Regions from separate parts of the Bacillus infantis NRRL B-14911 genome, predicted to be linked through region 1. Evidence: riboswitches for the same ligand, from Rfam matches in the RefSeq annotation. Region 1 holds a riboswitch; the other holds the start of a gene.
What was found. Region 1 has a riboswitch for cyclic di-AMP ahead of N288_RS01100 (dicarboxylate/amino acid:cation symporter). Riboswitches for the same ligand answer to the same signal wherever they lie in the genome.

Region 1 (16,212 bases):
AAAAGCTCCTTTAAAGAAAGAAACAAAAAACGGTAACTTGATTTTTCAAGTTACCGTTTTTTGACCAGATGATTGTATTTGTTCAGCAATGAATCCAGCCTTGTACTGGCTTCAATTACATGATGGCTGGACAAAGAGGTACGGGAAGCCAGTTGGACCATTTCCTTGCGGCACTTTTCAATATCCTGCAACAGTTCTTGAATGCCCATTCAAAAAAACCTGCCTTTTCCTCAGCTTAATTAGTCCCTTTATACCCCATTTAAAACTTTTTAAACATGAAGAAGTAAATTTTTGTTAAAATAATAGTTATTGAGAAATTTTATATAAAAAACGAAACCTTTTCCGCTATCGATCCGTAATATCGTATAGCCGCATTAGAGCGGAGGTAAATAGAAATGGAAGCAATCGTAAAGAAAAGGATCAAACAGGTATTAAAAGGCGACCAGAATGCTTTTGGGGAAATTGTGGAAATTTATAAAGACAAGGTGTTCCAGCTTTGTTTCCGTATGCTCGGCAACCGCCATGAGGCGGAGGATATTGCACAGGAGGCTTTCCTGCGCGCATATGTTAATATTCAAAGCTTTAATATCGACCTGAAGTTTTCCACCTGGCTGTACAGAATCGCAACCAATTTATGCATTGACCGGATCAGGAAGAAAAAGCCCGACTATTTTCTGGATGCGGAGGTTGCCGGGACGGACGGATTGACGATGTATTCGCAGATTGCAGCGGATACCAGACTGCCCGAGGAAGATGTAGAGAGCCTGGAGCTTCAGGAAACCATTCAAAACGAAATTTCCAAGCTTCCTGAAAAATACAGGTCAGTAATTGTGCTGAAATATATCGAGGAGCTTTCTCTCAACGAAATAAGCGAGATTATGGACCTGCCGCTCGGGACGGTTAAGACCCGCATACACAGGGGCAGGGAAGCTTTAAGAAAGCAGCTGCGTCATGTGTAGAGATGAATGGCTATGCCATCTTCTTTTGCAAAAATGAATTCAGCTTATCATTTTAAGAGGGTGAGAACTTTGAAATGTCCAGCAGAGATTGTCGAGTATATGCACGAGTATCTAGATGAAGAGATCTCAGCCGAGCATGAACAGCAATTAAGGGAGCATTTGAGCAGCTGCGACGAATGCCGCTCTTATTTTCATGAATTAAAGAGAGCTATTGCACTAGTGCAAAGCACTTCACATATACAAGCTCCGTCAGGCTTCACAGCTGGTGTGATGGCGAAGCTTCCAAAAGAAAAGAAGCAGGTGGGCTTCCAGCGTTGGTTCAGGCATCATCCCCTGCTTACTGCTGCTTCCCTGTTCCTCATCCTTATGATGGGAAGTGTCGTCTCCACCTGGAATAAGGACCATAATTTTTCGGTCTCCAAACAGCCGAACCTGATCGTCCAGAATGACACGGTCATCGTACCGGAAGGTGAAGTAATCAAGGGTGATGTGATTGTCCGCAATGGCAAGATAAAAATCGAAGGCCAGGTCGATGGCGATGTGACCGTCATCAATGGAGAGCAGTATATGGCTTCTGCAGGCCAGGTGACTGGTGATATCAAGGAAGTGAATGAAGTGTTTGAGTGGCTCTGGTATCATATCAAGAGCCTTGGCAAAGATCTTGTGAATGTGTTCGATGAGAAAGAAAAAGAGCCTGCAGCAGGCTGATTGAATAGAGAGAGCAAATCCCTGTCAAACTAGAAATATCCGGCTGAGCCGATATTCATTTGGCAGGGATTTTCTTTTAGATGAATGAGAAGGCACGCCAAGAGCTTTGCAATATATCCCATGTCCATATCATTGGTTTTCAGAGTATTTATGATATAATATGTGAGTTACATACATTGAAAACAAAGCTTATGCTTTTTGGAAAAATATATTTGGAGGAAGGGATAATGTCGTTTGCAGATTTCTCAATTTTGAAATACCTGGCTAATATTGTTGACATTCTCCTTGTTTGGTACGTCATCTACAAACTGATCATGATTGTGAGGGGCACCAAGGCCGTACAGCTCTTGAAAGGGATTTTTGTCATTCTGATCGTCAAGGTGATCAGCGATAAATTCCAGCTGCAGACACTTGGCTGGATGATGGAACAGGTTCTGCTATGGGGGGTCCTGGCCATTATCATCATCTTCCAGCCTGAGCTCCGGAGGGCGCTTGAGCAGCTGGGGAGGGGAAGATTCTTTTCGAGAAGCAGCTCCCAGGAAGAAAATGAACAGGAAAAGATGGTGGATTCCATTACAAAGGCCGTTGATTATATGGCTAAACGCCGGATTGGCGCCCTGATTTCGATTGAGCGAGAAACAGGGATGGGCGATTATATAGAAACAGGCATTCAGCTGAATTCAAAAATATCATCAGAGCTCCTGATCAATATTTTCATCCCGAATACACCTCTTCATGACGGGGCGGTCATTATCCAGAGGAACTGTGTGGAAGCTGCAGCCTGCTATCTGCCGCTGTCTGAGAGTCCGTTCATTTCTAAGGAACTTGGCACAAGGCACAGGGCCGCCCTGGGAATCAGTGAGGTCACAGACAGCCTTACCATCGTTGTATCTGAAGAAACGGGAAGCGTCTCACTGACTAAAAACGGTGAGCTTCATAGAAGCCTGAGCTCTGAGGCATTCAAGGAGCTCCTATCCAATGAATTGATTGTCAGCCAGAAGGCGAAACAGTCTTCTTCAGCCCGCTGGAATTGGAGGGGGAAGAAAAATGGATAAGCTGATTGATAAGCTGGTGGACAACAGGTGGTTCATGAAAGCTGTGGCCCTTGTTCTGGCTTTGCTCCTTTTTGATGCTGTCTATGATGGATCCGACAAATCGGGCGAGGTTAATGTTCCCGGGGATCAGGACACTGAGCTTATTGAAGATGTCCCGGTCAAATCCTATTATGATACCGATAATCTTGTCGTCACCGGAGTTCCGGATACTGTAGATGTGAGGGTGTCAGGGCCGAAAAGCCATGTCCAGATCGCCAAGACGCAGCGGGACTTTGAAGTATATGTAAATTTATCTGATGCTGAAGTTGGCGAAAAGCAGGTCCGGATCCTTGTAAGGGACATTTCGGATCGCCTCGATGTAACAGTCGATCCGTTATATGCTACAGTCTCTATCCAGGAGAAAGTAACGAAGGAGTTCAAGGTAGAGCCTGAATTCAACCAGTCCCTGCTTGGAGACGGATTCACATCCGGAGCACCATCTGTTAAGCCTGAAACTGTTAAAATAACGGGTGCCAAGGACGTAGTCGACCGCATCAGCTATGTGAAGGCAGCTCTCGATGTCAAAGGTCCGATAGAGGAATCTGTCACAGGAGCTGCAAGCATCAGGGTGCTCGACAGGGATATGAATAAGCTGAATGTAGCTGTCGATCCAGAGACGGTAGAGGTTACCGTGTCTGTGAAAAGCCTCGCTAAGACCGTGCCGATCGATGTCGTCCGGAAAGGTTCACTGCCTTCGGGTGTGACGCTTAACAGTATTGATCTGGATACAGCTGAGGCGAGAATCACCGGAAGCGAAGAAGCGCTCGGCCAGACGGAAAGAGTTAGGGTTGAGATTGACCTGGGCAAGATCACCAAAGATGGTGTTCAGACCCTTCCGGTCATCATCCCGGACGGCATCACATCTGTCGATCCGAAGACAGTAGAGGCTTCCGTGGATGTGACAGCTGAAAGCCAGGAAGATCAGGAGGACGCCGGCTCAGAAGCAGAAGAAGATGAAGCTGAGACGGCGACTCCTCCTGCGGAAGAAACAGAGAAGGATGAAACCAAAACCTTCTCGAACCTTCCGATTGACCTGACTGGGGCAGCAGAAGGATATACCGCTGCTTTCGCTGATGGATCAGGGAGAACAAATCTGTCTGTCCAGGGGCCGGTCAGTGTGGTCAATGGCCTTGGTTCTGCAGATTTCAATATATTCGTTGATGCAAGCAGCCTGTCAGAAGGGGAGCATAATGTGCCTGTAAAGGTGACTGGCCCCGATAATGTAAGCTGGAAGCTATCAAGAGAAACAGTAAAGATTTCTATCACTCAAAAGAATGAAGAAGCTTAAATATAATGTCACTATGGTTAGAAGGAGCGATTTTTAATGGGTAAATATTTCGGTACCGATGGAGTACGAGGGATTGCAAACAGTGAGTTGACCCCGGAGCTGGCTTTTAAACTGGGCCGGTTTGGCGGATATGTGCTAACAAAGAATGAGGAACGCCCAAAAGTATTGATCGGCCGCGATACACGCATATCAGGGCATATGCTGGAAGGAGCCCTTGTAGCAGGACTGCTTTCCATTGGAGCTGAAGTTATGCGCCTCGGCGTCATTTCAACGCCTGGAGTAGCGTATCTGACAAAAGCCCTTGGTGCACAGGCAGGTGTCATGATCTCAGCTTCCCACAACCCTGTAGCTGATAATGGGATCAAATTCTTCGGGCCTGATGGCTTTAAGCTTTCAGATGATCAGGAGCTGGAAATTGAAGCTCTCATGGATAAGGCAGAAGATGAGCTTCCGCGTCCGGTAGGGGCAGACCTTGGCCAGGTGAATGATTATTTTGAAGGCGGACAGAAATATCTTCAATATTTGAAGCAAAGTGTTGATGAAGACTTCTCAGGCATACATATTGCGCTTGACTGTGCGAACGGTGCTACATCTTCACTGGCAGCACATTTGTTTGCAGACCTTGATGCCGACCTTTCGACAATGGGCGCATCCCCTAACGGTCTTAACATAAACGATGGCGTAGGATCGACGCATCCTGAAGCGCTTTCGGCCTTTGTAAAGGAAAAAGGGGCAGATGCCGGATTTGCTTTTGACGGCGACGGAGACCGTTTGATTGCTGTAGACGAAAATGGCGACATCGTTGATGGAGATCAAATCATGTATATCTGCGGAAAATACCTGAAAGAGCAGGGCCGTCTGAAGCATAACACAGTTGTATCCACAGTCATGAGCAACCTGGGCTTCTACAAAGGGCTTGAAGCAAACGGCATTGAAAGCATCCAGACTGCAGTCGGAGACCGCTATGTGGTGGAGGAAATGAAAAAAGAGGGCTACAGCCTTGGCGGGGAGCAATCCGGCCATATTATCTTCCTTGACTACAACACAACCGGTGATGGACTTTTGACTGGCCTTCAGCTTGCCAATATCATGCAAGCGACCAAGAAGCCGCTGTCAGAGCTTGCGAATGAAATGAAGAAGTTCCCGCAGACGCTCGTCAACATTAAAGTTACAGACAAGCACCATGTAACAGACAACGATAAGGTTCATGCCGTGATTACAGAGGTTGAAAATGAAATGAACGGAAACGGACGCATCCTTGTCAGGCCTTCCGGCACTGAGCCATTGGTCCGTGTAATGGCTGAGGCGCCAACAAAGGAGCAGTGTGAGGCCTATGTGGAACGCATAGCCGCTGTTGTCCGCGAGGAAATGGGTTTAAAGGAGTAATGGAAGGGAAGATATGCATAGAGGAACGCTTTGGCGCCTCTATGCATATTTTTTTATATGGAGCCCCAAAGCTTCATGGGAAAATGTGTATTTTTTATGATATCAGTTGACGGATTCTCACGTAGTGATGTATGATTATCCTGTTTTTGCAAACCATTGTGCAAAGCATATTCAATAATAGAAAGGTGGGTCGTCAGGGTATACTTTTAAAGCGCCTGAACTAGCCATGAGAGGGCTAGTTGACGAGGAGGAGGTTTATCGATTTTTCGGCGGATGCCTCCCGGTTGAGCAAGCACAACCGAAAATCCTTCTTTAAAGCATCAAGGCAACTTGGTGGACAAAGAGAGGGATATGCTTCTGAACAAACAAAAACTAGAGATAAGGGGGCAAGTATGCCCTCTAAAAAAGGCTTCTTGCCCCCTTTATTAGGGAGGACACAGAAGTATGTGCGGAATTGTAGGTTATATCGGAAACACTGATTCAAAGGAAGTATTATTAAAAGGCTTGGAAAAGCTTGAATATAGAGGCTATGACTCAGCAGGGATCGCGGTCATGAACGAAAACGGTGTTCATGTTTTCAAGGAAAAAGGCCGCATTGCCGACCTGCGCAGCATCGTTGATGGAGATGTGGAAGCCCACACCGGGATCGGACACACGCGCTGGGCGACTCATGGTGTACCGAGCAAAAAGAATGCCCATCCCCACCAGAGTGCGGGCGGACGCTTCACACTCGTACACAACGGTGTTATTGAAAACTATGACCAGCTGAAGCGCGAATTTCTGAGCGGTGTAGAGCTTCAGAGCGATACGGACACAGAAGTCATCGTCCAGCTGATTGAGCTGTTCGTAAATGAAGGGGAAGCAACAGAAGATGCTTTCCGCAAGACACTGCGCCTGCTGAAGGGTTCTTATGCATTGGCGCTCCTTGATGAGCAGAATGATGAAACGATCTTTGTAGCGAAGAACAAGAGCCCGCTTCTTGTCGGTCTTGGCGACACATTCAATGTGGTTGCGAGCGATGCAATGGCAATGCTTCAGGTGACAGACCAGTATGTCGAGCTGATGGATAAAGAAATCGTCATCGTTAAAAAGAACGAAGTCATGATCCAGGATATGGACGGCCAAATCATTGCCAGAAATCCCTACACAGCAGAGCTTGATGCAAGCGATATTGAAAAGGGCACATACCCTCACTATATGCTGAAGGAAATTGATGAGCAGCCGCTTGTGACACGCCGCATCATCCAGAAATACCAGAATGCAAATGATGAATTGGTCATCGACCAGGACATCCTTGATGCGATGAATGAAAGCGACCGGATCTACATCATCGCAGCTGGTACTTCTTATCATGCCGGCCTTGTCGGCAAGCAGTTCATCGAAAGAATGGCTAAGATTCCGGTGGAAGTCCATATTGCCAGCGAATTTGGCTACAATATGCCGCTTCTGTCAGAAAAGCCGCTATTCGTCTTTATTTCACAGAGCGGTGAAACAGCAGACAGCCGTGCCGTGCTTGTGAACATTAAAGAGATGGGCTACAAAGCACTGACCATCACGAATGTTCAGGGTTCAACCCTTTCCCGTGAAGCTGATTACACGCTGCTTCTTCATGCAGGTCCTGAAATTGCAGTTGCTTCAACAAAAGCATATACTGCCCAGCTGGCTGTTCTTGCCATCCTGGCAGAAGTAACAGCGAAGAGCAAAGGACTTGGACTGCCATTTAACCTGGTTCAGGAGCTTGGCATCGTTGCCAATGCTATGGAGGTCCTCTGTGACGGCAAAGAAGAATTCGAAGCGATTGCCCGCGAATATCTGGCAACAACACGCAACGCTTTCTTCATCGGCCGGGGAATCGACTTCTATGTGGGGCTTGAAGGCTCACTGAAGCTGAAGGAGATCTCTTATATCCAGGCTGAAGGCTTTGCCGGCGGAGAGCTGAAGCACGGTACCATCGCCCTGATTGAGGACGGTACACCGGTCATTGCCCTTGCTACACAGGAAAGCGTCAACCTGAGCATCCGCGGAAACGTCAAGGAAGTTGTATCCCGCGGCGCCAACCCATGCATCATCAGCATGAAGGGTCTTGAACAGGAAGAAGACCGCTTCGTGATTCCGGAAGTAAATGAATTGTTAACACCTCTTATCTCTGTTATACCATTGCAGCTGATCTCTTACTATGCTGCCCTGCACCGCGAATGCGATGTAGACAAACCGCGCAACCTGGCTAAATCTGTTACGGTTGAATAAGCGGAAGTAAGGATTATATATAGTTTGTCTAAGGAGGCTCCTTTCAGGATGCCTCCTTTTTGCATAGGTGTGAGAATGTAAAGGTATTAATCAAATGTTTAATTAAGGGCTGCAATTGTACTGCTGTCACAGTATCCAAGGTTTAATCAAACGTTTGATGAAGGAAAGCAACTGGCTGCTGATGCAATAGTGTACGAGACTTTAATCAAACGTTTGACTAAGGGTAACAATGGACTGCTGCTGCAAGGATGTGAGGATTCAATTGAACGTTTGAATCGCAATATTTAAAAAATTCCCAAAGAATATTGTCATATATATACGACAAAAGTAAATTATATGTTACAATCTAAATAACAGAAAAAGGCAATATTGGTGGGAGGCGCGTGTTTGAAAGAAATTCTGATTAAGAATGCGGTAAAGATTACAAGGATGGAAAAAGGGAACTTGACGCAGGGAGACCTGGCAAAGCTTGTCGGGGTGACCCGTCAGACGATGAATTTGATTGAATCGCAGAAGTATAATCCAACCATTAAAGTCTGCCTGCTGATTGCTGCTGCCCTTGATACATCCGTTGAGAAGCTATTCTGGATGGAGGAATGATTATGAGAATACTGTTTACTTATCTGCCCGTCCTTTCCTTTGTTTTCGTTTTGTTTCTAATGGATGACGGCATCTTCAAGTGGACTTTACTGGTATGTGGAATTGTCCTTGTGGCCCTGGCCAAAATGTTGAGGGTGCGTATGAAGGAAGAGGAAGTCGAGTTTGATGACAGGGTAAATGCCAACATTGCAAAATGGTCACTGCGGAGCATCTATCTGCTGAATTTTATTTTAATCGTGCTGCTGTGTTTGGAAACTGCCAGTTCGGCAGCGATCGGCCTGGACAAAGAAACGATCTTAATTTATCTGCTGGCAACCCTATTTATTCCTTTTTATATTATTCCGGCCATAGTGAAGAAATTATAAGGAGATGAATCAATGAATCAGGATTTAATTATTTTTGGAACTATTTTTCTTGTGCTTGGTTTTCTGGTAGGAGTTAAGAAAATGACGTGGCTTCTATCGGGGTTCAATGAAAAAAGGGTAAGGGATAAAAACAAACTGGCCCATTTAGTAGGGGGAACGGAAGCGGTTCTTGGCATCGTTCTCATTATCGGCGGTATTCTGGGAGTGGGTTCACCGAAGTTTTTGATCATGCTCTGTATAGCCATTATGATGGGGCTCGTATTTTATGTGAACAGCAGGATGGCAGAGTGAATAAGGAGGGAAGCTGCCCCTCCTTATTCTTCTCCTCCGTTAAACCATAGTAGAGCATCATCATCGGGATCGCCGTTATAGTTGATCATGATTTCTTCATCTTTTTTTATATCCTTGTAAGCATAGAAATCAAAAGAGTGATTCTCGAAACTGATTTCATAATCGGCATTCGGCTCATAGGAATGGTTGAACAGCATTCCATATCCAAGGAGAAGGGCAGAATGGTTCGTCCCATACTCGAATACATAGTCGGCGAGCCTGGTTTTTTCAATATATTTATGTTCTTCATTTGGATATGCAAGTACCGGGGCCCTGTGGATCAGCTCTCCCTTTTTGATATCACGGGTAGCGAACACACCTTTATTGGTTTCGTCATCGGTAATGTTTGAGATTCTAACTTCAATCAAGCTTTTCACCTTCGCCTTCATAATCTGTCAATCCTAGTCTGACAGTGTTGGGGCAAAAATGCAATCGCAGGAAGCAATTGGATGACAGTCCCAGGGCTGTGTGGAGCTGATTTGATACCAGCCCGGGTGTTTGTGTGGTAAAGTAATAATAACAGCAGCAAAGGAGGAATTGCAGATGAAAATCACTGATCAGGCACGCGATATTTTAAAGCAGATGTTTGAAAAAGAAAATGCCCGCAATATCCGCATATATTTCGCAGGCTATGGCTGAGGACAGCCAAAAGTAGGACTGGCTCTGGATGAGCCGGAAGAGGACGATAATGTATCAACAATCAATGAAATCACGGTGGCAATCGATCCGATCATTGAACCGAATGTAGAGGATCTGGTCCTTGATCTTAGCGGAGACAAGAAAGGCCTTGTACTGCTGGGGAATACGGGCAATTGCTGCTAGAATAAGAAAGCATGGAAAAGGGCTTCTGCTCTTTCCATGCTTTTTTTGTTGTTCCTCAAGGCACAGGGACAGCCGCAGAGCATGCAGCCTGTTCTCACAAAAAACATGCAGACACACCCGAATTGTACTATAATAAATACCAAAATCAGGGTAATCGGGAGGTGGGTAAAATGGCAGAAATATTCCGGCTGCCGGATACTGGAGCGGCTCATGCAAAGCCTGTAAGAGGAAAGGCGATACTTTGCATGGGGAGATGGTTCATATAATCGCCCTTACAATGTAATCTCATTTCTATTACTGGCTTTGCCCCTTATTTAAGAAACCATTAAAATAAGGAGCTGGCCGAAATGAGCTATGTAAAAGCAGCTGCTGTTTTGCCTGAAGAGCTGATAGCGGAGATCCAGAAATATATTCAAGGTGAGATGATTTATATTCCGAAGCCTGAGGCTGCCCGGCAAAAGTGGGGGGAGTCCTCCGGAGGGCGGAAGCAGATTGATGCACGCAATGAGGAAATCAGGATGGCATTCCGGAACGGAAAGCCGGTCGAAGTGCTGGCGGAAGAATACTTCCTGGCCAATGAAACAATCAAAAAGATAGTCTATTCAAAACAGAAGCGCAGGCAGTAGGTACACTTTGGTTCAGAGTCATTCTCGGCCTATTCCCGGCTGCTGATTTTTCTTATAATTGTCTTTAGAAATCAACAGCCTGATCCGGGACAGAATAGGAGTGAATGAAATGGAACACTTTATCCGGAACGACCAGTATAATTTTATAAAAGAACAGGCAGCCCACCTTGTGAACGGGCACAGTTCAGTAAATGATAAAGGGGTTCTGAATGCACTGAGAGCCATCACAGCCGAGAAGGCTAAAGCCCTGTTTCCAGAGCTCACTGCTGAGCAGGAGGAGCTTCTTGCCCCGTTGCCTGATATAAAGGACAGGACAGATGCAGACCGGTTCCTGGAAGGCCTGCAGGCTTATATCATCCCATTTCCGGCAGTGGGCGAACAGGCAGCCAGGAAGCTGTTTCCCAAGGCTAAAAAGCTGAAGGTGCCTGAAGCCGGGCTGGAGGAGCAGAAAGGTCTTTCCTACTTTTCCTGGGACGACAGAGGCACTGGGAGAAGGTATATGGCCGTGCTGTATAAAAATAAGCTTGCCGGCCTGACGGGAACCTTCAAGCCGATCAGCCAAAAAGGGATTTGTTCCATATGCGGCAAACATGGAGAGGCAGGACTGTTTGTCTCCCAAAAGAAAGGCGCCGTTCAAGGGACTTACGTAAGAAAAGGCAATTATATTTGCAGCGACAGCATGATGTGCAATCAGAACCTGACCAGCCTTGAGAAGCTGGAGCAATTTGTAGAGCTGGTGAGATAGCATAAATGAAAGACAGGGGCCTGGCTACAGGTCCCTGTCTTTGCAGTAAAGCCCGCGCCGCAGTCAGTTATGAAGAGTCTTTTCTCCGGTTATTGAAGCTGATCATCCTTATAGTCAACATAAAGGGTGCCATTCTGCTGAACTTCAGCGTAAAAGACATCAGACAGGGAGGCGCCGCTTTGCTGGAGCTGGTCTTCAAGCCATTCCTGGGAAAGGTTTAAGCCGTCAAGATTCCGGGAGACAAGCTGGCCATCGGAAATGACGGCAGTGCCGACCGGATAGGCATCTTTAGGCACCGGGTTCCCCTGAGCTGCATGGCTTTGCGTCAGCGGGCGCTTTCCTTCTTTTTTAAGCACCGACAGCTTGCCGTCAGTTTCAAACACTGCATAGTCGGCATCAGAGATAGAGAAGATATTTTTCTGCCGAAGCAGGGCATTCAAAGCATCTATATCCAGTCTGGCTTTGCGGAGGGAATCTTCCATCACCTTGCCGTCTTTTATGACAATCAGCGGCTGGCCCTCCAGGAATAACCTTGCTTTCCGGGATTTGATATCAAGATAACCCATGAGAATGGTGAATACTGCCCAGCCGGTGAGTGCAATGACGCCGCTCCGAAGGGCCACATTCGGGTTAAGGACTGTGTTGGCTGCAATAGATCCAATGGCAATGGCTGAGACAAAATTGAAAAAGGTCATCTGGGCAATTTCTTTCCGCCCCATCAGTCTGGCTAGTAGAAAAAGGACAAGAAATGAAACTGAGATCCTTATGAGCAATTCCGAAATATTCACGTTACACCTCGTTTTAGTTTTTATTGGCTGCAAAAAAGTATTTGATTTGCTGACTAATCTGTTCTCCTGCCAAGATTCATCCTTATTTTGGCAGTGGAACATCTTTTTATACATAAAAAAGAAAGAGGGGTGGATTGTATGCTTGAATTATTGCTGATCCGCCATGGCCAGTCAGAAGCAGATCTGCTGAACGTCCACGAGGGCAGGGCGGATTTTCCGCTGACCAGTTTGGGAAGGAGGCAGGCGGGCCTTCTTGCGGAGTTTATCACCGAACACTATCCTCCAGATATCATCTGGGCAAGTACGCTGAAAAGGGCCTATGAAACAGCGGTTATTACAGCTGACAGAGTAGGGTGCGGGCTGAAGACGGATGAAAGGCTGATGGAATTCAATAATGGGGTTCTGGCCGGGATGTCCCGGGAGGAAGCGGGCATCCGTTATCCAGAACCGCCTGAGGGCAGAAAGCCGCATGTGCGCATCGAGAAGGGGGAGTCGATGCTTGAAATGAGATTCCGTGCCGAAACTGTATTATCAGAGCTGCTGGATGATGCTGAACAAAAAGGATACAAGCGGATTGCTGCGGTTTCGCACGGCGGGTTGATTTCCATGCTGATCCTGGCGCTGCTTGGACTGCCCAACACCAGCACCCGGCTCTTTGCTACAGGAGATACCGGTGTTCATTTGTTCAAGCTGGATCATAAAAGAAGAGTGGCCATGTTTTTGAACAGCCAGCGTCATTTGCCTGATGATTTTTTGAGATAGGAAGGGGCAGGATAGCCTGTTCCTTTTCTTTTTTCCATAAAAAGGGGCTCGTTTCTCAATTTTCGGTCTTTCCAAACCGGGACGGACGAAGTATGATAATTCTATCAAACTGAAAGGGAAGACACTATGGCGGGAATGAATCTCCTTTTCCTATTTGCAATCAGTGTTTATAGTCTATGGGGACTAGGTCATGACCCTTTCTCGAGCCTGCTTTCGGGCGATGACAAGCGTTTTGAAATGATTGTACTGGAGGAGGGCAAGGCTTTTTCGAAAGAAAAACCTTTTGAGCGAAAAGGGAAGCTCCTGGGAACAGCCCCGTATCTTCCATTATTGGCAGCGCCGGCCGGCATGCTGCTTTATAGAAGGTATTTCCGGATGGATATCATGCTGGAAAAATTGAGGTTCCTGCTTACGCCGGTCTTTTTTCATTCTAAGTTTTTTATCTCCTCCTCTGTTAGTGATGGATAAAAATTAATCTGAAAAAAGAGGTGCAGAGATGAGGAATTTAGGATTTGGGGAAATCATGATCATCGTTTTTGTTGCGCTGCTAATATTTGGTCCGCAAAAGCTTCCTGAGCTTGGCAGGGCAGCCGGCAATACGCTTCGTGAATTCAAAAAGGCAACAAAAGGCATCATGGAAGATGATAAAGAGAAAGATAAATAAATAGATGGCAGGACTGCTCCGCCGAGTGAGAGCTCATATTTGAAGCTTTTGCGTGCGGGGCAGCTGTTTTGTTCTGGAGGAAAATGATGAAAGAGATGATTGTTGCCCTGATATTGGGCATTGTTGAAGGTCTCACTGAGTTCGCGCCCGTTTCGTCTACGGGCCATATGATTATAGTGGACGATATTCTATTAAAATCCAAAGAGCTTTTCTCGAAGGAAGTAGCCAATACATTCAAGGTTGTCATTCAGCTTGGGTCGATCCTTGCGGTGGTGATTGTGTTCAAGGACCGGTTTATCCAGCTCCTCGGGCTGGGTAAAGGGGGGAAGGAACAATCGGATGGACCGAGGCTGAAGCTCACGCAAGTGATTGCAGGCCTGCTGCCTGCTGCGGTTCTTGGGCTTCTGTTCGAGGATTATATAGATAAGTATCTGTTCTCTGTCAATACAGTGGTAATCGGCCTTGTGGCTGGAGCATTGCTTATGATTGCAGCTGATTATTATTCAAAGAGGAAGCCGGCCATTGAGACAGTGGACAAGATCACTTACCGGCAGGCAATCCTCATTGGATTGTTCCAATGCATCGCTTTATGGCCGGGCTTTTCACGGTCAGGCTCCACAATCTCGGGCGGGGTGCTGCTTGGACTCAGCCATAGGGCAGCCTCTGACTTTACCTTTATTATGGCGGTGCCTGTCATGCTTGGAGCGAGCGGGCTGTCGCTCTTGAAAAATTGGGAGTATTTCACGCCTGATGCCATCCCATTCTTCATTGTCGGCTTCATCAGTGCCTTTGTGTTCGCCCTGGCCTCAATCCGTTTTTTCCTGGCGCTCATCAACAGAATCAAGCTGGTGCCGTTCGCCATTTACAGAATTATCCTGGCGGCAGTCATTTATTTTGTTTTTCTGTGAGGCTAAAGTACAGTTCCAGTATTTAAATATTTACAGAAGCTAGGTTCATAGAGTAAAATTAAAAAAAATTTATCGAAAGATGCGCTTAATCTTTTAAAGAGCGGGGGATCCAACCGGCATACACATGCCTCGGGGTGAATCCTTTACAGGTAGGGCACTCTCAAAGCCCGAATCCGACAGCTAACCTCGTAAGCGTTATTGAGAGGACAAGTCTGCGTTCAAACACAGAGGTCTCGCCCTCTGTGTTTTTTTATGCTAAAAATTCGATTAAGGAGGCTGCATGATGAAACTATCAACAAAGATTATCATCGCTCTGATTGCGGGGGGCATTGTCGGCTTATTATTGAACTTATATTCCCCGGATTTATTTGAAACATTGAACACCTACCTGTTCACTCCGCTGGGGAAAATATTCCTCAACTTGATCAACATGCTCGTTGTGCCGATTGTTTTCTTCTCCATCACGCTTGGCACCGCCGGTCTCGGCGATCCGAAGAAGCTTGGAAGGATTGGCTTGAAGACAATTTCTTACTTTTTGGCGACTACCTGTATGGCTTTGATCATAGGGATCGCATTCGCCTATATATTCCAGCCGGGAACTGTAGGAACTTTTGATACTACCGGCGCGGAGTTCCAGGCGGAGGAGGCGCCGCCAGTATCAGACACCTTGCTGAATATCATTCCGACAAACCCGATTAAGGCATTTACAGAAGGAAACATGCTGCAGATCATTACCTTTTCTGTTTTCATCGGTTTTGCACTAACCATGCTTGGCGAGAAAACCAGAGGGGTCCTGAAGCTGTTTGACCAGGGGAATGAACTGATGATGTATCTTGTGAACCTGATCATGCGTTTTGCTCCGTATGGAACCTTCGGCCTGATCGTATCGGCAGTTGGCACTCAGGGAGTAGATGCGATTAAAGCGATGGGGCTGTACATGGGTGTGGTCCTTGCAGCGCTGATCGTCCATACACTTGTGACTTACGGGTCATCAGTATACTTTCTGGCAAAGCGTAATCCATTTGAATTCTTCAAGGGCTTTGCCCCTGCAATGAGCGTGGCCTTCAGTACATCGAGCAGTAATGCCACACTTCCGGTTTCCATGAATGTGGCCCAGAAGAACTTGAAGGTCCCTGAATCGGTGAGCAGCTTCGTTCAGCCGCTTGGCGCCACGATCAATATGGATGGAACAGCGATCATGCAAGGTGTGGCCACCATCTTTATCGCGCAGGTATATGGCCTTGATCTGACGTTCACCCAGCTTGTGACAGTCGTTCTGACAGCTGTGCTTGCGAGCATCGGAACAGCAGGCGTGCCGGGTGTCGGCCTGATCATGCTGGCGATGGTCCTTCAGTCTGTTAACCTTCCTGTTGAAGGGATCGCCCTGATCATAGGGATCGACAGGCTTCTTGATATGACGAGAACAGCCGTCAATATTACAGGCGATGCCGCTTGTGCAGTCATCGTCGGTGAATCTGAGAAAAAGAAAAACAGGGAATTAACCTGATAATAGGGAAAGCAAAACACCGTCCGGATGAAGGACGGTGTTTTTTGATGGAACGGGTGAACCGCGGGAAGTACTACGCAGTCGGTTCGGCCGCTTCTTCTATTTTTTTCTGCAGAAGAAGCTTCTTGAGCTGCGGTTTGCTCTTGCGGCTGGCGAGGATATACAGCACATCCCCTGGAAGGATGATGGTGCTGCCGGCCGGGGTAATCAGTTCATCATTGCGGATGATGGCATTCACAAGCGCACCTTTAGGGAACGGGATATCAATCAGGGTCTGCCCGATGATCTGGGCATCATCCTCCATTTCGTATTCAATCATTTCTGCATCTGCCTTTCCGATGGACACAAGCTCAAGCGAATGCATAGGCGTCGTTTTTTTCGGTCCGGTCAGCTTGAGTCTCGCTGCGAGTGCT
Region 2 (16,212 bases), 300 kb from region 1:
AGTGTTTTCTTTGATCAATTTTGTTAACTGGTCTTTTGATAGCCCAGTTTCATCCATAATTCTATTAACCTGGGCCAGCGCTCCCTCTACTGAGATATGGGGATCAAGCCCTGAACCTGAGTCAGTAACCAGATCGACCGGCACCTCACTGATTGGCGTATCAGGGTTAGCTGTTTTCCAGGCTTCTATTGATTCTTCCACCCGCTGGAGCAGATCCCCATTAGAAGGGGCATAGTTATTGGAACCGGATCCTGCCCCGTTATATTCAATAGCTGATACCCTTCCATGGAAGTATTTCGGATCTGTAAAATTTTGTCCGATCAATTCAGATCCAACCACTTCATTTTGTTCGTTATAAATCAAGCTCCCATCTGCTTGATCCGGCATGATGGCCTGTGCCATTCCAGTTGTCGCAATAGGATATATCAGGCCGGCGAGGATCATGATGGTAAAGCTGGACCTGATGATTGGACCCGCAATCTTTTGTTTGTTTTCCATCAGTAGCTTCCTTCTTTCATATAAAATTTAGATAAAAATTGAGACGAGCATATCTATTAGCTTGATTCCGATGAACGGTACAAGGACACCGCCCAGTCCATATATGGTTAAGTTTCGTTTCAATAAGCTGTTGGAGCTCATCGGTTTGTATGCGACCCCTTTCATAGCAAGAGGAATCAACAATGGAATGATGACTGCATTGAAGATCAAGGCCGAAAGGATGGCAGACAATGGCGTTGACAGCCCCATGATGTTCAAAGCAGACATCTCGGGAATGGCCAGCATGAACATGGCCGGGATGATGGCAAAATATTTCGCGATATCATTGGCGATACTGAACGTCGTCAGTGCTCCGCGGGTCATAAGCAATTGCTTTCCTATGGAAACCACTTCAATGATCTTGGTTGGATTGGAATCGAGATCCACCATATTGGCGGCTTCTTTGGCTGCTGTTGTACCGCTGTTCATCGCAAGGCCCACATCTGCCTGGGCCAGCGCAGGTGCATCATTGGTGCCGTCGCCTGTCATGGCCACTAGCTTCCCTTGGGATTGCTCATACTTTATCACTTCAATCTTATCTTCCGGTTTACACTCAGCGATGAACTCATCCACACCCGCTTCCTTCGCTATGGTGGCAGTGGTCAGAGGATTATCGCCAGTTGCCATGATTGTTTTAATGCCCATCTTCCGTAGCTGGTCAAAGCGTTCTTTCATTCCAGGCTTCACTGTGTCCTTCAGATAAATCAGGCCAAAGATTTTTCCTTCCATCGCAACGGCCAAAGGTGTACCGCCTTCACGGGCAATTTCCTTTGCTTCTTCATCCAGATCAGCCGGAATCTTTCCTCCCTGGGCCCTTACCCAGCTTTTGACTGAATCGACTGCCCCTTTCCTCACCTGGCGGCCATCCTTCAGATCGATCCCGCTCATTCTGGTCTCTGCCCTGAACTCAATGACCTGGCCTTCTGCAGCCACCGAACCATCGAGTCTGCTGCCTTTTTCCTTCAGCAATTCTATGGTGGAGCGCCCTTCAGGTGTTTCATCATGCAGGGAGCTGATCCCTGTCCAGTAGTGGAGCTCTTCTAAAGAAGCATCTCCCACTGGGATGAAATTGCTCGCCATCCGGTTCCCAAATGTAATCGTACCTGTCTTATCCAGAATAATTGTATTGATGTCCCCTGCAGCTTCTACTGCTTTCCCTGACATGGCAAGAACATTGAACTGGGTAACACGGTCCATCCCCGCAATGCCGATTGCCGACAGCAGTCCCCCGATCGTCGTCGGGATCAGGCAGACAAGCAGTGAAATCAGTACAGGTATTGCAAGCGAGAACCCAAGGTAATTCGTGAAAAATGGAAGTGTGACAACCACGATCATGAAAATTAACGTCAAGCTTGTGAGCACAGTGTTCAAAGCAATTTCGTTAGGCGTTTTCTGGCGTTCTGCTCCTTCTACTAATGAAATCATCCGATCTAAGAAAGACTCGCCAGGATTGCTGGTGATTTTCACTATAATCTGGTCACTGACCACCCTTGTTCCGCCCGTAACAGAATTGAAATCACCGCCAGCTTCCTTGATGACAGGAGCCGATTCACCCGTGATGGCTGATTCATCCACAGACGCCAGGCCTTCGATGACCTCACCGTCGCCGGGAATCATTTCACCCTGTGAAACCACGACTATGTCGCCTTTCTTGAGAGATGTTGAAGCCGTTTTTACTGTTTTTCCATTGGCTTGCAAAAGGTTTGCTGTAATTTCCTGTTTCGATTTTTTCAAAGAATCAGCCTGCGCTTTTCCGCGTCCTTCAGCGAGTGCTTCAGCAAAATTTGCAGATAATACAGTAAACAGTAGGATCAGGGCCACGGTGATATTGAACCACGGTTCAACCTCGCTTCTGCCAAAGGCATCAGGCGTAAAGCATAAGATCAGTGTAATGATGAAACCGATCTCCACCACGAACATAATCGGATTCTTCACCATTTTTCTCGGGTCAAGCTTCGTAAAAGACTCCTTAAGCGCCTGAACCACCATCGCTTTATCCATCATTTTATTTTCATCCTTATTGTCTTTATGGTTAGGCTGCTGGGGAACATGGGGCTGAAAAGATTTTTTGTCCTCTTTGCCATGCAGCCCTGCAGCTTGATTTGCTTCTTTTAACACATGATTAGCCATGATTATTCACTCCCACCTACAATGTCAGATATTCTGCGACTGGCCCCAATACAAGTGCCGGGAAGAATGTCAGTGCACCTACAATAAAGAAAGTACCGACCAGAATCACTCCGAAAAGAGGGGTATCTGTGCGGAAAGTCCCGATTGTCTCGGGAACAATCTTCTTCGATGATAGTGAACCAGCGACAGCCAGCATGGTGACAAGCCCAAAGAATCTTCCTGCATACATGACGATGCCTGTTGAAATATTCCAAAATGGTGTTGCATCCCCAAGCCCTTCAAAACCGGATCCGTTATTGGCAGCGGAAGAGGTATATTCATACACAACCTGTGAGATTCCATGGAAGCCGCTGTTTGAGATGGCTCCGGCACCAAGCGGCGTATACAAGGCAATTGCAGATGCACCCAGTATCAAAAGAGGATGCATAAGCATTGTTAAGGCGATGAGCTTCATTTCCCGCCCTTCTATTTTCTTGCCCAGGAATTCAGGTGTACGGCCCACCATCAGCCCTGAGAGGAATACGGCAATCATGGCATACATGATTACATTGATGAATCCTGCTCCAACCCCGCCGAATACTGTATTTAAGAGCATGTTGGAAAGGGCCAGCATTCCGCCTATAGGTGTCAGCGTATCATGCATCGTGTTGACGGCACCTGTTTCAGAGGCTGTTGTGACAAGCGCATAGAAGATGGATTGGCCTGTGCCGAACCGGACTTCCTTCCCTTCCATGCTGCCTTGATCTGTATTAATTCCCAGTGCATTCAATGCAGGATTGCCTTGATATTCATAGAACAGGGCAGTGCCAAGGAATACAGTGAAGACCATCAGCATTGATACAAACAAGACACGTCCCTGTTTGGCATTTCCGAGCATTTTTCCATATGCAAACGGCAAAGCAGTCGGCAATAGGAACATCAGCAATATTTGAATGATGTTGCTGATAGCATTCGGATTTTCAAACGGATGAGCTGAATTGACTCCAAAAAAACCGCCGCCATTATTGCCAAGTTCTTTGATGGATAAAAATGTCCCGACAGGTCCGCGCGCGATCTCCTGGGCAGTCCCCTCGATCGTATTGACTGTTACAGTAGGCTCCAATGTCTGCGGAACCCCCAATGCGACCAGAATTAATCCTGACACAATGGCGATTGGCATCAAAACACGCGTAATCGCTCTGAATAAATCAACAAGGAAGTTTCCAATTTCTTTTCCAGACAGCGCCCTGACAAATGCGATGGCAGCTGCCAAAGCCGTTCCCGGCGCCGCAAACATCATAAACAGAATTCCAATCATCTGCCCGAGATAGGAAAGGCCCGACTCACCGCTGTAATGCTGCAGATTGGTGTTGGTCATAAAGCTGATGGCTGTGTTAAAGGCCAAGGTTGGATCCATGCCAGGATTCCCGCTCGGATTCAAAGGCAGGATGCCCTGCAGCCGGAAAACCATATAGACTAGGAGAATCATAAATCCATTGGCTAAAACAAGCGTCATGGCATACTGCTTCCATGTTTGGTTTATCTTTTTGATACCGCTGATTTTAAAGAGAATGTTTTCGATCGGGCCGAACACTTTATCCAGCCCTGTTTGGCTATAATCAAAAGCCTTTGCCAGATAGATGCCGGCAGGCTTTGCTATCAGAATCACCGCCGCCATAGTGACAATGATTGAAAGAATCGTCGTAATCACCTTTTTTTACCCCCAAGTAGTTAAAATTTCTCCGGATTAAGTAATACATAGAATAAGTACAATGTAGTAAACGCCGTAATGCCAAGCAGCAGAACCATTATTTATTTTCACTTCCTTGCTCTACGGCTTCAGCGGACCAACTGGCAAGTCCGAGCATTAAAGCCGGCAGGATGATGAAAAGGCTGACCATGATAATGTCCGACATTTTGATAACCTCCTGATTTCTAACTTAATAGACATGAAATATTGCTGCTTTTGGAATACACCACATATTTTGCTCCATATGTGCAATAAAGGCGCATTGGATAGCCATGAACCGTGGCAGCGACAATGATAGGTGCACAAGTGCTGTTCCTGATGACCTTCAGCAGGGTGCATGTTTCTGCAATCTCACTTTCAAAGACAATCACCTTCATGAACCGTCCCTGGAGAATCAAGTACTCATCTTTGAGGCCGAACTCCACCACACGCTGATGGCCCCTGCTTTTTAAAGCTCTGATCACTTGAGGATCAGATGAAACAAGGCAGCATGAATGCGAATCGCTCAAATGGCTTTGTACCCGCAGGAGCACTTCTTCATTTGGAATGCAGACAAGTATGGCATCCTCTGTTTGAGGCAGTGTCAACACAGTTACCTCCCTTCTTTTTTAAAGCCCTGATTTACTCGTTGCTCAGAGATCATCAAAAAGCATTATCATGCCTGAAAAGTTGTGAAAGCGTTTGTTCTCAGCTGAAATACTGGAAATAAAAACCATATTCTGAATACAAAAAGAGACCAATGATTACTTCTCCCCCAATATGAATCCAAGAGCACAGATCATCCGCATCTTTGTCCAGATGCAAAAAACTGCATAGAAAAATCTCTTGTTCATTTGGAGAAAAAGCACCCATTGGTCTACTTAACACCCAGCCGGCTGGCATCAGCCCTCTATGTGTTCTGTCTTCCATGTTCACTTTTTCAAGATAGGCATAATAAAAAGACCTTCTTATCACTCAAGCTGCCCTGTCCGTTGTTTGACACAACAAAAAGGGCCCCCTGAAAAGGCGGTCTCTATGACCTCCTTCGCTTTAGCCGACGAAGTTAGCTGACGGGTAGGATGGCGAAAGAGTTTGAATCTCATCCCTTCTGCAATAGCAGAATTAACCCCTGTTGATTGGTTCCTCCGTTCTCGTTTCCGAGACTAGGCCGAATATTGAGTTGTTTGATTGCTGTTTACGAAAGCAATCGTACTCCTGCTCAAGGAAAATGTAAATCTTAAAAAAATGCCATATTTGGCTGTTTTTTTTGATATTGAGGATTTTTCTTTAGTTTTTCTCTTAAATGCTGACTAATTAGCTGTTTTTCGATGTTTTTTGAAATTCATATTTTTATTGACTTTAGCAGTGCCTCTCACTAACATAAACCTTGAAATTCGCTATAACTTTGAAAATCTCAGGGAGGAACTGGAATTGCAATCTTCTAAACGACGATTAGAGGCTGAATTAAGTGAAGCATTCATCAAGCTGCAAAGGGAGCTGATCGGCCGCGGGCCGCAGGAGACCAGGACATATATTGTGGAGGATATGGTCATTGCCAGATTCAAAGGTGTCCTGACCGTGGAAGAAAAGCACCTGGTTGAACATGAAACCGGCAGGCAGCTTGTCAAAAAGATGCGGCAGGTTCTAAGAGAAATGTACAGCACGAACATTGAGGAGATAGTCGAAAAACATACCAAATGCAAAGTCCTTTCAAGCCACAGTGACATCAGCACCAAAATGGGAGAACGCATGGAAGTGTTTGTGCTCGATAGAAACCTGGAAAAATGCCTTGAGTAAAAAAGTTGTATTTCTTTAAAAAAGAGAGCATTTTCGAGAAAAGTGGATTTTTCTAAAGAAATTCAATCCTAATTTCTTATTTTCCGGGTTTTTCCTTTATGCGAGTGGAGATTATCATAAATCCTAATTCTGACCTGATCCGCTGAATCCATACAGAACGGAGGACCCAACTGATTATTCCAGAATAATTATGGGGTGAAGCCGAAAGGCCGGGGGACTTCTGCCTTCCGAACCCGTCAGCTAACTTCGTAAGCGTTGCAGGAGAGAGGAGCGATATCCATCCAGCCTGATTACAATTAAATAGCACTGAAACGCTGAATCTTATTGAGCGGGGGAACCAACTTTTGACTGCATGCTGCAGTCTTGGGGTGAAGCCATGAATGGCAGGGAGACTCTTACCTTCCTAATCCGACAGCTAACTCCGTAAGCGTTGTTTAAGAGAGTGATCGTTGCCATACAAGCACACGTTTGTTTACCTGTGCCTAAGCTGCGGAGAATACTCTCCGCAGCTTTTTTAATTTTAGTAAAAGGGGATCGTGCCGATGACTCAGGTATCAGAGCAAAACAAAAATTATATTAAAATAAAAGAAGCCCAGAAAAAATATCATATAGAACTTCTTCATCTTCAATTTGTTGATTTAGAAGGAGCCCTTAAGCATGTGACCATTACCTTTGATCAGCTGGACGATGCCTTAGAGGGGAAAATCATGTTCGATGGCTCCTCCATACAAGGTTTCAGCCCTATCAACCAATCAGACTTATACCTTAAGCCGGACATAAACACTTTTTCCGTCATTCCATGGTCGATAGAAGAAGGATATAGTGAAGCCAGGCTTTTGTGCAGCGTGGCCAATCCTGATGGCACCCCATTCGAGGGTGACCCCCGCAATGTACTGAAGAGGACGGTAGAGAAAGCGGCAAGCTATGATTATTCAATCAGCATCGGTCCGGAACTGGAATTCTTTTTATTTGGGATGGATGAGAGTGGCAATCCTACGACAGTTCCTCAGGATAGCGGAGGATATTTCGAACCGGCCCATGACCTGGGTGAAAAAGTCCGCCTGGAAATCTACCGGACCTTAAAGGCCATGGGATTCAAGATTGAGGCCTCCCACCATGAGGTCGCAATGGGCCAGCATGAAATTAACTTTAAGTTCATGGATGTCCTGGCATCAGCCGACAATGCCACCACATATAAATGGATCGTGAAAAATATCGCCAAAAACTTCAACCTGCACGCCTCCTTCATGCCGAAGCCAGTCCAGGGATTGAACGGTTCCGGCATGCATGTGAATATTTCACTGTTTAAAGACGGGCAGAATGTATTTTTTAACGAAAATGATCCAAACGGACTCTCGGAAGATACTTATTATTTCATAAACGGCCTGATGAAAAACATTGCGACTCTTACAGCCATCACCAATCCGACAGTCAATTCCTATAAGAGGCTTGTCCCGGGGTTTGAAGCGCCTTGCTATATGGCCTGGTCCACATGCAACCGGTCGACCCTGATCAGAATTCCCTCATCACGGGGAGCCGCAACCAGAGTGGAAGCACGCCATCCCGATCCATGTGCAAACCCTTACCTGGCTTTTTCGGTGATTGCAGAAGCAGGGCTGGAAGGAATCCGATTAAAGCAAAGGCCTGCCGATCCCATTAATGAAGACATATACAGCATGCCCGAATCCAAAAGAGAATTACTCCGGATCAGCCACTTACCGGACAATCTGGAAACAGCACTCGATTTATTGGCAGACAGCCCTCTCGCAAGAAAAATTCTCGGCGATCACATTTTCAGGAAGTTCATTTCTCTAAAAAGAGCTGAGTGGAAGGAATACCGGAACACAGTGCACGACTGGGAGCTTAAGAGGTATCAGATGAAGTTTTGAAGATGTGGGGCCGGGGGGTCAGACCCCTTGGCCCAGTCTCAAAAAGAGCCAGGGGGTCTGGCCCCGTGGCTCTTTTTATGTAAAAAATTGGTGATTACGAGACTCCAATTGATTAAAATAAAAGATAGATTGAGAGCGGGGAGGAATCTGATATTAAATCGCTGATTGGGAGAATAATCTCAGCAACAGGCATACTGTTTTTCATTTCTTTGCCACTTACCATCTTTTTGGTCCTATTTTTGACTGTTATGTCCACAGACGCAGATGAAAAAGGGGCTATAACATTTAGCCTCCTGCTGCCGGCTGCCTATATCATCCTTGTTTTAATTTACATAGTCCTAGTTTCCCTTAAGCAATTTCTTTGGAACAAGTATCAGATAGGACAGAGAATACTTAATAACTGGGAAAAGTACAAAATTGTGATTATTATAGCAGGCATTATTTTAATCATGCTATTCCGCGGTCCTCTGATCGCTATTCTTAGTATATGGTTCATTGATTGGGTTTCTGAAAAAATGAAGAATTGGAAAGCATCTACGGTCTGGTTCTTTGCCCTTGCTCCATTCATATTGCTTATTATTTATATTTTATTGATTGTAGGCATGGTTGGTTAAAAAGGCCGGGGGGTCAGACCCCTTGGCTCTTCGTCCTATCTTCCCAATACATTCCGCTGATCCTTCCTGACGGCTAAAAATAAAGCTGCAAACCAACCTATCAAACTCCACCCTAAGAATATATTTATGAAGTATATTACTACTCTGTTAGACTTATTTTTTCTCTTGGCTATGATGCTAGGGATAAAATAAAAAACTACCCCAATAAGTAAAGGTATAATTTCCATTAAAACTCTTCCCCTTCAGTTTGTTTGAGTCCGCAGATACCGTGGGGACAGGCCCCTTGGCTCAACTTCAAAATGAGCCAAGGGGCCTGTCCCCCTGGTTCTTACCCAGCAGCTATTACAATATAAACTCCATTTTTCTGCTCTTCGTTGTCATCCCAATAGACCTGTAAAATTCAATGGCAGATGCATTTTCCTCAGATACTCCCAGTTCAATACTATCAACTTGGAGGCTTCTCCCAAGATCGAAAATGTATTCAGTAAGTTTTTTTCCGATACCTTTCTTTCTTTGTGCTTCAGCAACACATAAACTCTTTATATATAATATCTTCCTCGCCTTAACAAAAGTATTTTCCTTTACTTCTTCTTCCTTTGCCACTGTAACACCGACAATTTTATTAGATATCACAGCCACAAAAATATGGTGTTTTCCATCGATTAATTGGCTTTGAAAAAAACCCCTTTCGACTGGAGCCAAATTTTCTTTGTACAAATCGGGTCTTACATCAACATGGAATTCATGAACCTGTCTAAATAAAGGCAGCAATGACTCATAATCACTTTGATTGGCATTTCGAATTTGTATATCCATATTTCTCTACCTTTCATTGATTTTCTAAAGGTAACCAGCCCTATTGTTGTTTAAGAAAAGCCACTTGGGATTTCGCAGCTGTTCGGAGATATATGCACTCTTAGGGCGGGTTTGAACAGGCCCCTCGGTTCTTATCTATGCCCCTCTTTACGCGCCTGTATATATCCATAATAACCACAGGTGCCATTCTGGGATAAGTCTTTCACTTCAAAACCGCAGGTCTCATAGAATTTGAAATTGTTTGCTGAAGTATGTGCAAACCAATCTCCATGAGGAAGCTTCTGTACACATAGTTCAACAAGTTTTTTTCCTATGCCCCTTCCGCGATATTCTGATAGAACAGCCAAATCCATTATATTTGCAACCATGATCTGGTCAGAAATCACTCGTACCATTGCAATTATTCTGTTCTGATCCCAAACTGTAAATGCCCAGGTTGAGTTTTGGAATATCAAAGTAAACTTCTCTTTCTGCCAGGATGGCGTATTCCTTGCCCATCCGGCATCTTCAAAGAGAGCTTCAACTCCATCAGCTGGAACACCCTCAGTACCTTCCCGAATTACCAATCCATTGAAATATTGATACATATGTATTCCCCCTTTATAAGGCTTAACCTGATTTATTCTCGATGCTGTCTGAAATTCCCTTTATTTTTAAGTGCGCCAGGGGGACAGACCCCTTGGCCCACTCTCAAAAAGAGCCAAGGGACCTGTCCCCCTGGCTCACAATGGAAATGAATTGCCACAATGTGTAAAATACAGAAAAAGAGATTAAAAGGAGTTTTTCTATGAGACTATTAGTGCGCGGTGAGAGAGCAAAGCTTGATGACTTTAGTTCTTCTAAACAGCTGGAGGTTGCAGTTGAGGTTCAGTCCGGGATGGAGGTTGATGTTACATGCTTCGGCCTGGATGGAGATAAGAAGCTTTCGGATGACAGATATATGATTTTTTATAATCAGCTTCAGTCACCAGCCGGTGAGATCAGCATGAAGGCCCACAGCAGCGGCTCGGGTACATATGAAATCAATCTGGACAAGCTGCATCCGTCCGTAAAGAATCTAGTTTTTACGTCGGCAATCGACGGAGAAGGTACCATGTCGTTGGTTTCATCCGGTACCCTCACTGTGAAAGCGGACGGACAGCCCATTTTGCAGTACAGCTTCACAGGCAGCGATTTTCAAAATGAAAAAGCAATCATAATTGGCGAATTATACTTGAAGGATATTTGGCGGATAGCCTCGGTGGGAAAAGGCTTTGATGGAGGCCTGGCAGCACTCCTTCAGCATTTTGGCGGAGAAGTGGCCGAAGACGAAAGCGGCCCGGCACAGCAGTCTGCTCCAGGAATAGCACCAGCCCAGCCCCAATTACAACAAACAGCGCAAACCCAGCCTGCTCCGACACAGCAGCCGGCCAACAGCAAAAAAGTCATGCTGGAAAAGAAGATGGAGCAGAAGGCGCCAAAAATTCTCGACCTTTCGAAAAAAGTGAAGGTGTCCCTCGAAAAGGCAGGCCTTCAGGATCATAGCGCCAAGGTGGCATTATGCCTTGATATTTCCGGCTCCATGGCAGGCCTGTACCGTTCAGGGAAGATCCAGGAATTTGCCGAGCGGATTTTGGCACTTGGCACAAGGTTCGATGACGATGGCTCGATTGATATCTTCCTGTTCGGCCAAAATGCCCATCATGCCGATGAGCTGACCATTGATAATTTTGATGGCTTTGTAAAAAGGCTGAACCAGGCTTATCCGCTAGAAGGCGGTACTTATTACGGGAAGGTAATGAAAGAAATTCGCCAGCATTATTTCGGATCTGCGGGAAAACGCTCCAGTCCGGAAGCCCGTAATATGCCTGTATACGTCATGTTTGTAACTGATGGGGCTACCTTTGATGAACGTGAAACGCGGAATCACATCCAGAACTCCTCCTACGAACCGATTTTCTGGCAATTCATGGCCATCGGCAAATCCAACCGCGACGCAAGTAAAAAGAAAGGAAGGCGCGGATTCTTCAAGGCCATGTTCCAATCTGATTTCACCTTCCTCGAAGAACTGGACAACATGGACGGCCGCTACCTCGACAACGCCGACTTCTTCAGCGTCGAAGACCCGAAGGCGATAGCGGAAGAAGAGCTTTATGACTTGCTGATGCAGGAGTATCCGGAATGGGTGAAGAAGGCCAGGAGCGGGGGGTTGATTCGATGAGCCAGGGGGACAGGTCCCTTGGCTCATCTCTCGAAAAGACGTTAATTTTCAGTGCCTTACAAAAAGTTCCTGATCCCACATACTTGTAAGCTTAAGCACATGCCGGGATCAGGCACCTTTTCCAATTGTGCCTATTCAGGAGATTATATTTGTATCCTGTTTATTGAATTATTAATAAAGTATGCCGGCAATACTACAGCAAAAATAAAATTACTATCTAGAAGAGCCACAGGGACAGGTCCCATGGCCCAGTTTCAAAAAGAGCCAAGGGACCTGTCCCCATGGCTCAAAGCTTTCCCGCTATTCCTCAATCCCTTTTCTGCCAAGCACAATTTCTTTCATTTCCTCTGTCCCAAAAGCACCCAAATTCAATACATTTTCATCCGGCCAATAAACGAAGTTAAAAGACGAACCATCCATAAGGTGGATCCTCAAAAACACTCTATTATCACTGTTAATTTTCTTGTGAGCTTTATCATAACCTGCATATTTCAGTGAAAGGAATTCTTCAACGAAATCAACTGTTTCCTGCTCTGTAAAATCAGATACATGACTCCCATCATAGTCGCTTTCAAGGCTCATCTTCTTCACCTTGCCTTCTATATCTAATAGTTCTGAGATTGTCTTCGCTTTCTTGTTTTCACTGACTTGATAAACTTTATTGCCCGCAAGCACTCTGAAATCAGATCTGTACCCGGCAATTTCAAAAATTTCTGTCCCAACAGGAAGAAATGCAGCATCACCATTTCTCAGCTTATGATTGGAACAGGCGTTGTCTGCTAACATATACCTGACTTCGCCTATTTTTTGCCCTTTTTCCGGAGCTTCTCCTTCCGATAACCCTTCATCTTCACCCTCGTATTTAATGCCATTTATCATCACTACATCTACCCAGGATATCTCTGCATCCGGACATCCGCCGACTGCATTCTTGAAGCTAGAACACGCAGATAATACGAAAACCAGTAAAATGAACAAAACGCTAAGCTTTTTGGCCAAACAACCACCCCTTTAACGATACGTTGCCTTTATTAATACAGAAAAACCTACCGCATCCCCTTTAGTCTGAATACAAACTTTCACCATCAACTTTTAATATTGTAAAATAAGGAACCAGCAGTGAACCTAAAAAGGCCAGCAGAATTCCACCGCCGAGGTCTAAATAAATGTTGTCAAAGGGAGCTATGATACCGGCAAAAATAGTCAATGGCCCTATTACAAAAAAAGTATTTACCAGCCTTCCCCCCAATGTTACATAGTTTTCAGAGCCACAGTTGTCACATATTACTGGCTGGTTTACTTCTCTCCATAAAATACGATATTTTTTCCGCCAGTTGAATGGAGCATGGCATTTCTTACAGTTTTGCAAATAGCTAACACCCATTCTTTAACCTCCACTATCCATCTGCAATTCCTTCTGAGCGCTCGAAGCTGTTGTGAGCCAGGGGGTCAGGTCCCATGGCCTGACTTGAGCCAAGGGGACAGGTCCCTAGACCCAACCTCAAAAAGAGCCAAGGGACCTGTCCCCTTGGCTCTTATCTATGCGAGTCATGAATAGGATTGAACAGATCTTCTTCGGCATTCCTGACAACGGAGAAATGCTCTACATTGTAATGGCCATGCAAGGTCTTGTTATGGTGCTTGATGATCTGTTCGGCCGGCAGCACGTCACTGTCCGCTGTTGAATGGCCATCCCCCACTAAAGTGACATCAAATCCGCTGACTGTGGCCGTCCTGACCGCAGTGTCAATGCATACTGCGTAGCACAGCCCATAATCACAAGATGCTCAATTTCTTGGGAACGCAAATGCTCTAAGAGCCCTGTCCCATGGAAAGAATTAGTGGCCGTCTTATTGAAAGTTACCGCATCCTCAGGAACTTCAATTCCATTATGGACCTGAAATCCTTCTCCTTCCCCACCTGCAATATCAAGGTCTCTGACAAATACAGCCGGAATATCCTTTTCCCTTGCTTTGCCAATAACCAGATTGATATTTCGGATCAGCTGCTCTTTATTAAAAACCGGACTGCTCTCACCATGACTTCCATCAATCAATGCCTGCTGGGCATCAATCACCAATAATGTCTGCTTCAAAATGATTTCCCCTTTCAACTATAAAATGCTGTTGGCTAATTAACTGCTTCTTCTATCTCCCTTATAACCATCCATCTCCGTTAATCAGGCCCCAATTTTCAATTGGTAAACAACCTTGCCAGTACCTCTCCATCCTTCACAATCAACTGTTCATAAAACACGACTGCATTTTCGTTATTTCTTAGTCTGATGACCCTGTTCTCAAACCTCTTCTCCGCACCCCGAAAGTGCCGGATCGATTGTCTCATGCCGTCTACCGCTGCTCGCTTCGTAAAAAAGACTGGTTTTTCATTCCCGCCATTGAAAAAGGCCACATAATAATCATCGGCCATCTTTTCTGCCAGGGATGTATCCCCTGAGTTCATAGCATGGCTCCAGACGCGAATAAATTCATCATGCATTTTGGTGAATTCGTCTAAGCGATTATAGACTTCAAGCATTGTCATCCTCACTTTCATTTCCCGCTTAAAGCTCTATTTCGGCAGGGAGAGGTGGATTTCCTTCTTGGAGCCGGTGAATGAAAAGAACCTGTCCCCAATTTGGGTACAGGCACCTTTTTTAAGTATGTAAAGGCCGTAAGCAGCCTACTGATTCAAAATAAAGATCGATAAATCTCCCCAATAATCCCCTTCATCTGATGAACCCCCGAGTCCGTATTCATCATGATGACAAGGCCGGCCCCCTTATATGGATAAGCAGCCATCATACATTGAAAGCCGACTCCCCATCCAAGAGAGGAGATTTCAAGCTCTTTATCCGATCCGTCTAAAAACACACCCAGACCTGCCCAGTCTTTGCCTTGCTGCTGGATTATTTCCTTTGCTTTCTCTGCAGAGAGACCTATTTTGCTCTCCCCATTTATTGCATTCATCAACTCAATAACCAGCCCGGCTAATTCAGCAGGGGCTGTCCATAGCCCAGATGCCGCTGGATATGGATAAACAGAGTACTTTTCCTCAATCAACTGTCCATTTTTGTCATGTCCGCAAGCATAATTCTTACCCGAAATCATCCTTGGAAAAGAGCTGTTCTCCATTTTTAATGGCTCAAAAATCAACTCATATGCGAGCTCCTCAAATGATCTTCCAGTCACATCTTCAATCAGCAGCTGCACAATGCAATAGCCGGCATCTGAGTAATGAAATTCACTCCCTGGCACATATGCCGCCTCTATGGGGACACTGCAATATGCTGTTTTTCCTTCCAGCAGCTCAGCCATTGAGGATGCTTCGTTTCTAAAACCCAACTCCATAAAACTTCCCGCCGGATCCACCACTCCTGATTGATGGCTGAGCAGCTGGCGCAGGGTGACCTTTTTTTCCACAGTGACCCTATTATCAGGAACCTTCCAGCTTTGCAGCCTGTGATTGATATCCTCATCCAAATGAAGAACCCCTCGTTCCGCTAACACCATCACCAGCATTCCTGTCAGGAACTTGCTTATTGAGCAGGCATTGAATATAGATTCTGCCTGCACAGCATTGTCAGTTCCCGCTTCCAACAGCCCATATTGGTCCAGCCTGCTGATCTGGCCATTTTCAATCAGCGCCAGACTCAGCCCCTTTACCTGATAATAATCCATCCGTTCCTTTACGTTGATGAGATTATGTCCCATTCCGCACCCCTGTTTTTTTAACATCATTATACCATTTAGTGGAAAGTACTTTCTCTTACCATATAAAAAAAAGCCTGTCCCCCTCATTGGTAACAGGCTTTTAGCAGTGTGATAAAGACAAACGGATAACCTCCTCTTAAGGCAGTGCCGCGCCAGCTTTCAAGATTCTACCGGCTAAAACGCATCTTCTCAATTAAATGTTGTAAAGCATACAATAAATACGCTTTATAGTGGATATAGAGAAAGAACTGGAAATAGCTGATACGAGTTAGGCGGACAATCTTTACCTTCTTGAGAAATGGCAGGAAAACCCATGCGAAAACCACATGAAAAAGAGCATTTAGCAGGATGAATTTTTTAAAATTGCCGTATGAATATTTAAGGATCCACAGAGAAACTGGCATATAAGGACCTATATCAAATGGCAATTCATCCCTTATAAATGATTTAGGCTGATCATAAAATTTCCACCACTTTTTGTGACGTCCATAAAGATGGTTCGTTATCTCAAATATACTGATGATCGCGCCTGCAATTCCATATCGCTTGAAGCTGCGCTTACCGATAAACAGCAGCGAAAACCAAGGGATCATAATGATCGATAAATTAAATACCACATGCCGCCTCGATAACATAAATGAACTTCACCTCACCCTGAACGGTTCCTATCTTTATAAGGTATCCAGATAAGAGGAAAAAATCCAGTTACTGATTGCAAAAGGACTTCTCGATGCAAAATTGCTCTTACCACCAAAATTGCCCAGCAGGATTGTTTCACATGGAACATAAAAATCAGGGGAAAAACCAGGGG

Region 2: it holds a riboswitch for cyclic di-AMP, as region 1 does, so the genes downstream of both, glnA (type I glutamate--ammonia ligase) here and N288_RS01100 (dicarboxylate/amino acid:cation symporter) in region 1, are expected to answer to the same signal.

The regions. Positions count from the first base shown of each region.
Region 1 is NC_022524.1:173,842-190,053, forward strand. Features, by position in the region: gene rocF (arginase) at 1-14, shown strand, start outside; gene N288_RS24465 (aspartyl-phosphate phosphatase Spo0E family protein) at 51-209, opposite strand; gene sigW (RNA polymerase sigma factor SigW) at 396-959, shown strand; gene N288_RS01020 (anti-sigma factor family protein) at 1,029-1,667, shown strand; gene cdaA (diadenylate cyclase CdaA) at 1,895-2,722, shown strand; gene N288_RS01030 (CdaR family protein) at 2,715-4,049, shown strand; gene glmM (phosphoglucosamine mutase) at 4,086-5,435, shown strand; gene glmS (glutamine--fructose-6-phosphate transaminase (isomerizing)) at 5,880-7,682, shown strand; gene N288_RS01045 (helix-turn-helix transcriptional regulator) at 8,070-8,282, shown strand; gene N288_RS01050 (hypothetical protein) at 8,285-8,647, shown strand; gene N288_RS01055 (DUF3784 domain-containing protein) at 8,660-8,938, shown strand; gene N288_RS01060 (SET domain-containing protein) at 8,962-9,345, opposite strand; gene N288_RS01065 (CD3324 family protein) at 10,147-10,425, shown strand; gene N288_RS01070 (FusB/FusC family EF-G-binding protein) at 10,535-11,170, shown strand; gene N288_RS01075 (DUF421 domain-containing protein) at 11,260-11,958, opposite strand; gene N288_RS01080 (histidine phosphatase family protein) at 12,097-12,720, shown strand; gene N288_RS01085 (hypothetical protein) at 12,847-13,188, shown strand; gene N288_RS01090 (twin-arginine translocase TatA/TatE family subunit) at 13,217-13,384, shown strand; gene N288_RS01095 (undecaprenyl-diphosphate phosphatase) at 13,471-14,292, shown strand; cyclic di-AMP (ydaO/yuaA leader) riboswitch at 14,365-14,502, shown strand; gene N288_RS01100 (dicarboxylate/amino acid:cation symporter) at 14,576-15,799, shown strand; gene N288_RS01105 (potassium/proton antiporter) at 15,873-16,212, opposite strand, start outside.
Region 2 is NC_022524.1:4,761,844-4,778,055, forward strand. Features, by position in the region: gene kdpC (potassium-transporting ATPase subunit KdpC) at 1-498, opposite strand, end outside; gene kdpB (potassium-transporting ATPase subunit KdpB) at 526-2,667, opposite strand; gene kdpA (potassium-transporting ATPase subunit KdpA) at 2,684-4,345, opposite strand; gene N288_RS25920 (potassium-transporting ATPase subunit F) at 4,378-4,455, opposite strand; gene N288_RS25925 (hypothetical protein) at 4,455-4,562, opposite strand; gene N288_RS23625 (hypothetical protein) at 4,582-4,983, opposite strand; cyclic di-AMP (ydaO/yuaA leader) riboswitch at 5,413-5,555, opposite strand; gene N288_RS23630 (Na-translocating system protein MpsC family protein) at 5,768-6,172, shown strand; cyclic di-AMP (ydaO/yuaA leader) riboswitch at 6,303-6,442, shown strand; cyclic di-AMP (ydaO/yuaA leader) riboswitch at 6,475-6,618, shown strand; gene glnA (type I glutamate--ammonia ligase) at 6,715-8,061, shown strand; gene N288_RS23645 (superinfection immunity protein) at 8,711-8,902, opposite strand; gene N288_RS23650 (GNAT family N-acetyltransferase) at 9,018-9,491, opposite strand; gene N288_RS23655 (GNAT family N-acetyltransferase) at 9,623-10,078, opposite strand; gene N288_RS23660 (VWA domain-containing protein) at 10,279-11,691, shown strand; gene N288_RS23665 (hypothetical protein) at 11,992-12,690, opposite strand; gene N288_RS23670 (TIGR04104 family putative zinc finger protein) at 12,752-13,075, opposite strand; partial or broken gene N288_RS23675 (cysteine hydrolase family protein) at 13,227-13,786, opposite strand; gene N288_RS23680 (hypothetical protein) at 13,885-14,244, opposite strand; gene N288_RS23685 (serine hydrolase domain-containing protein) at 14,379-15,401, opposite strand; gene N288_RS23690 (hypothetical protein) at 15,569-16,036, opposite strand.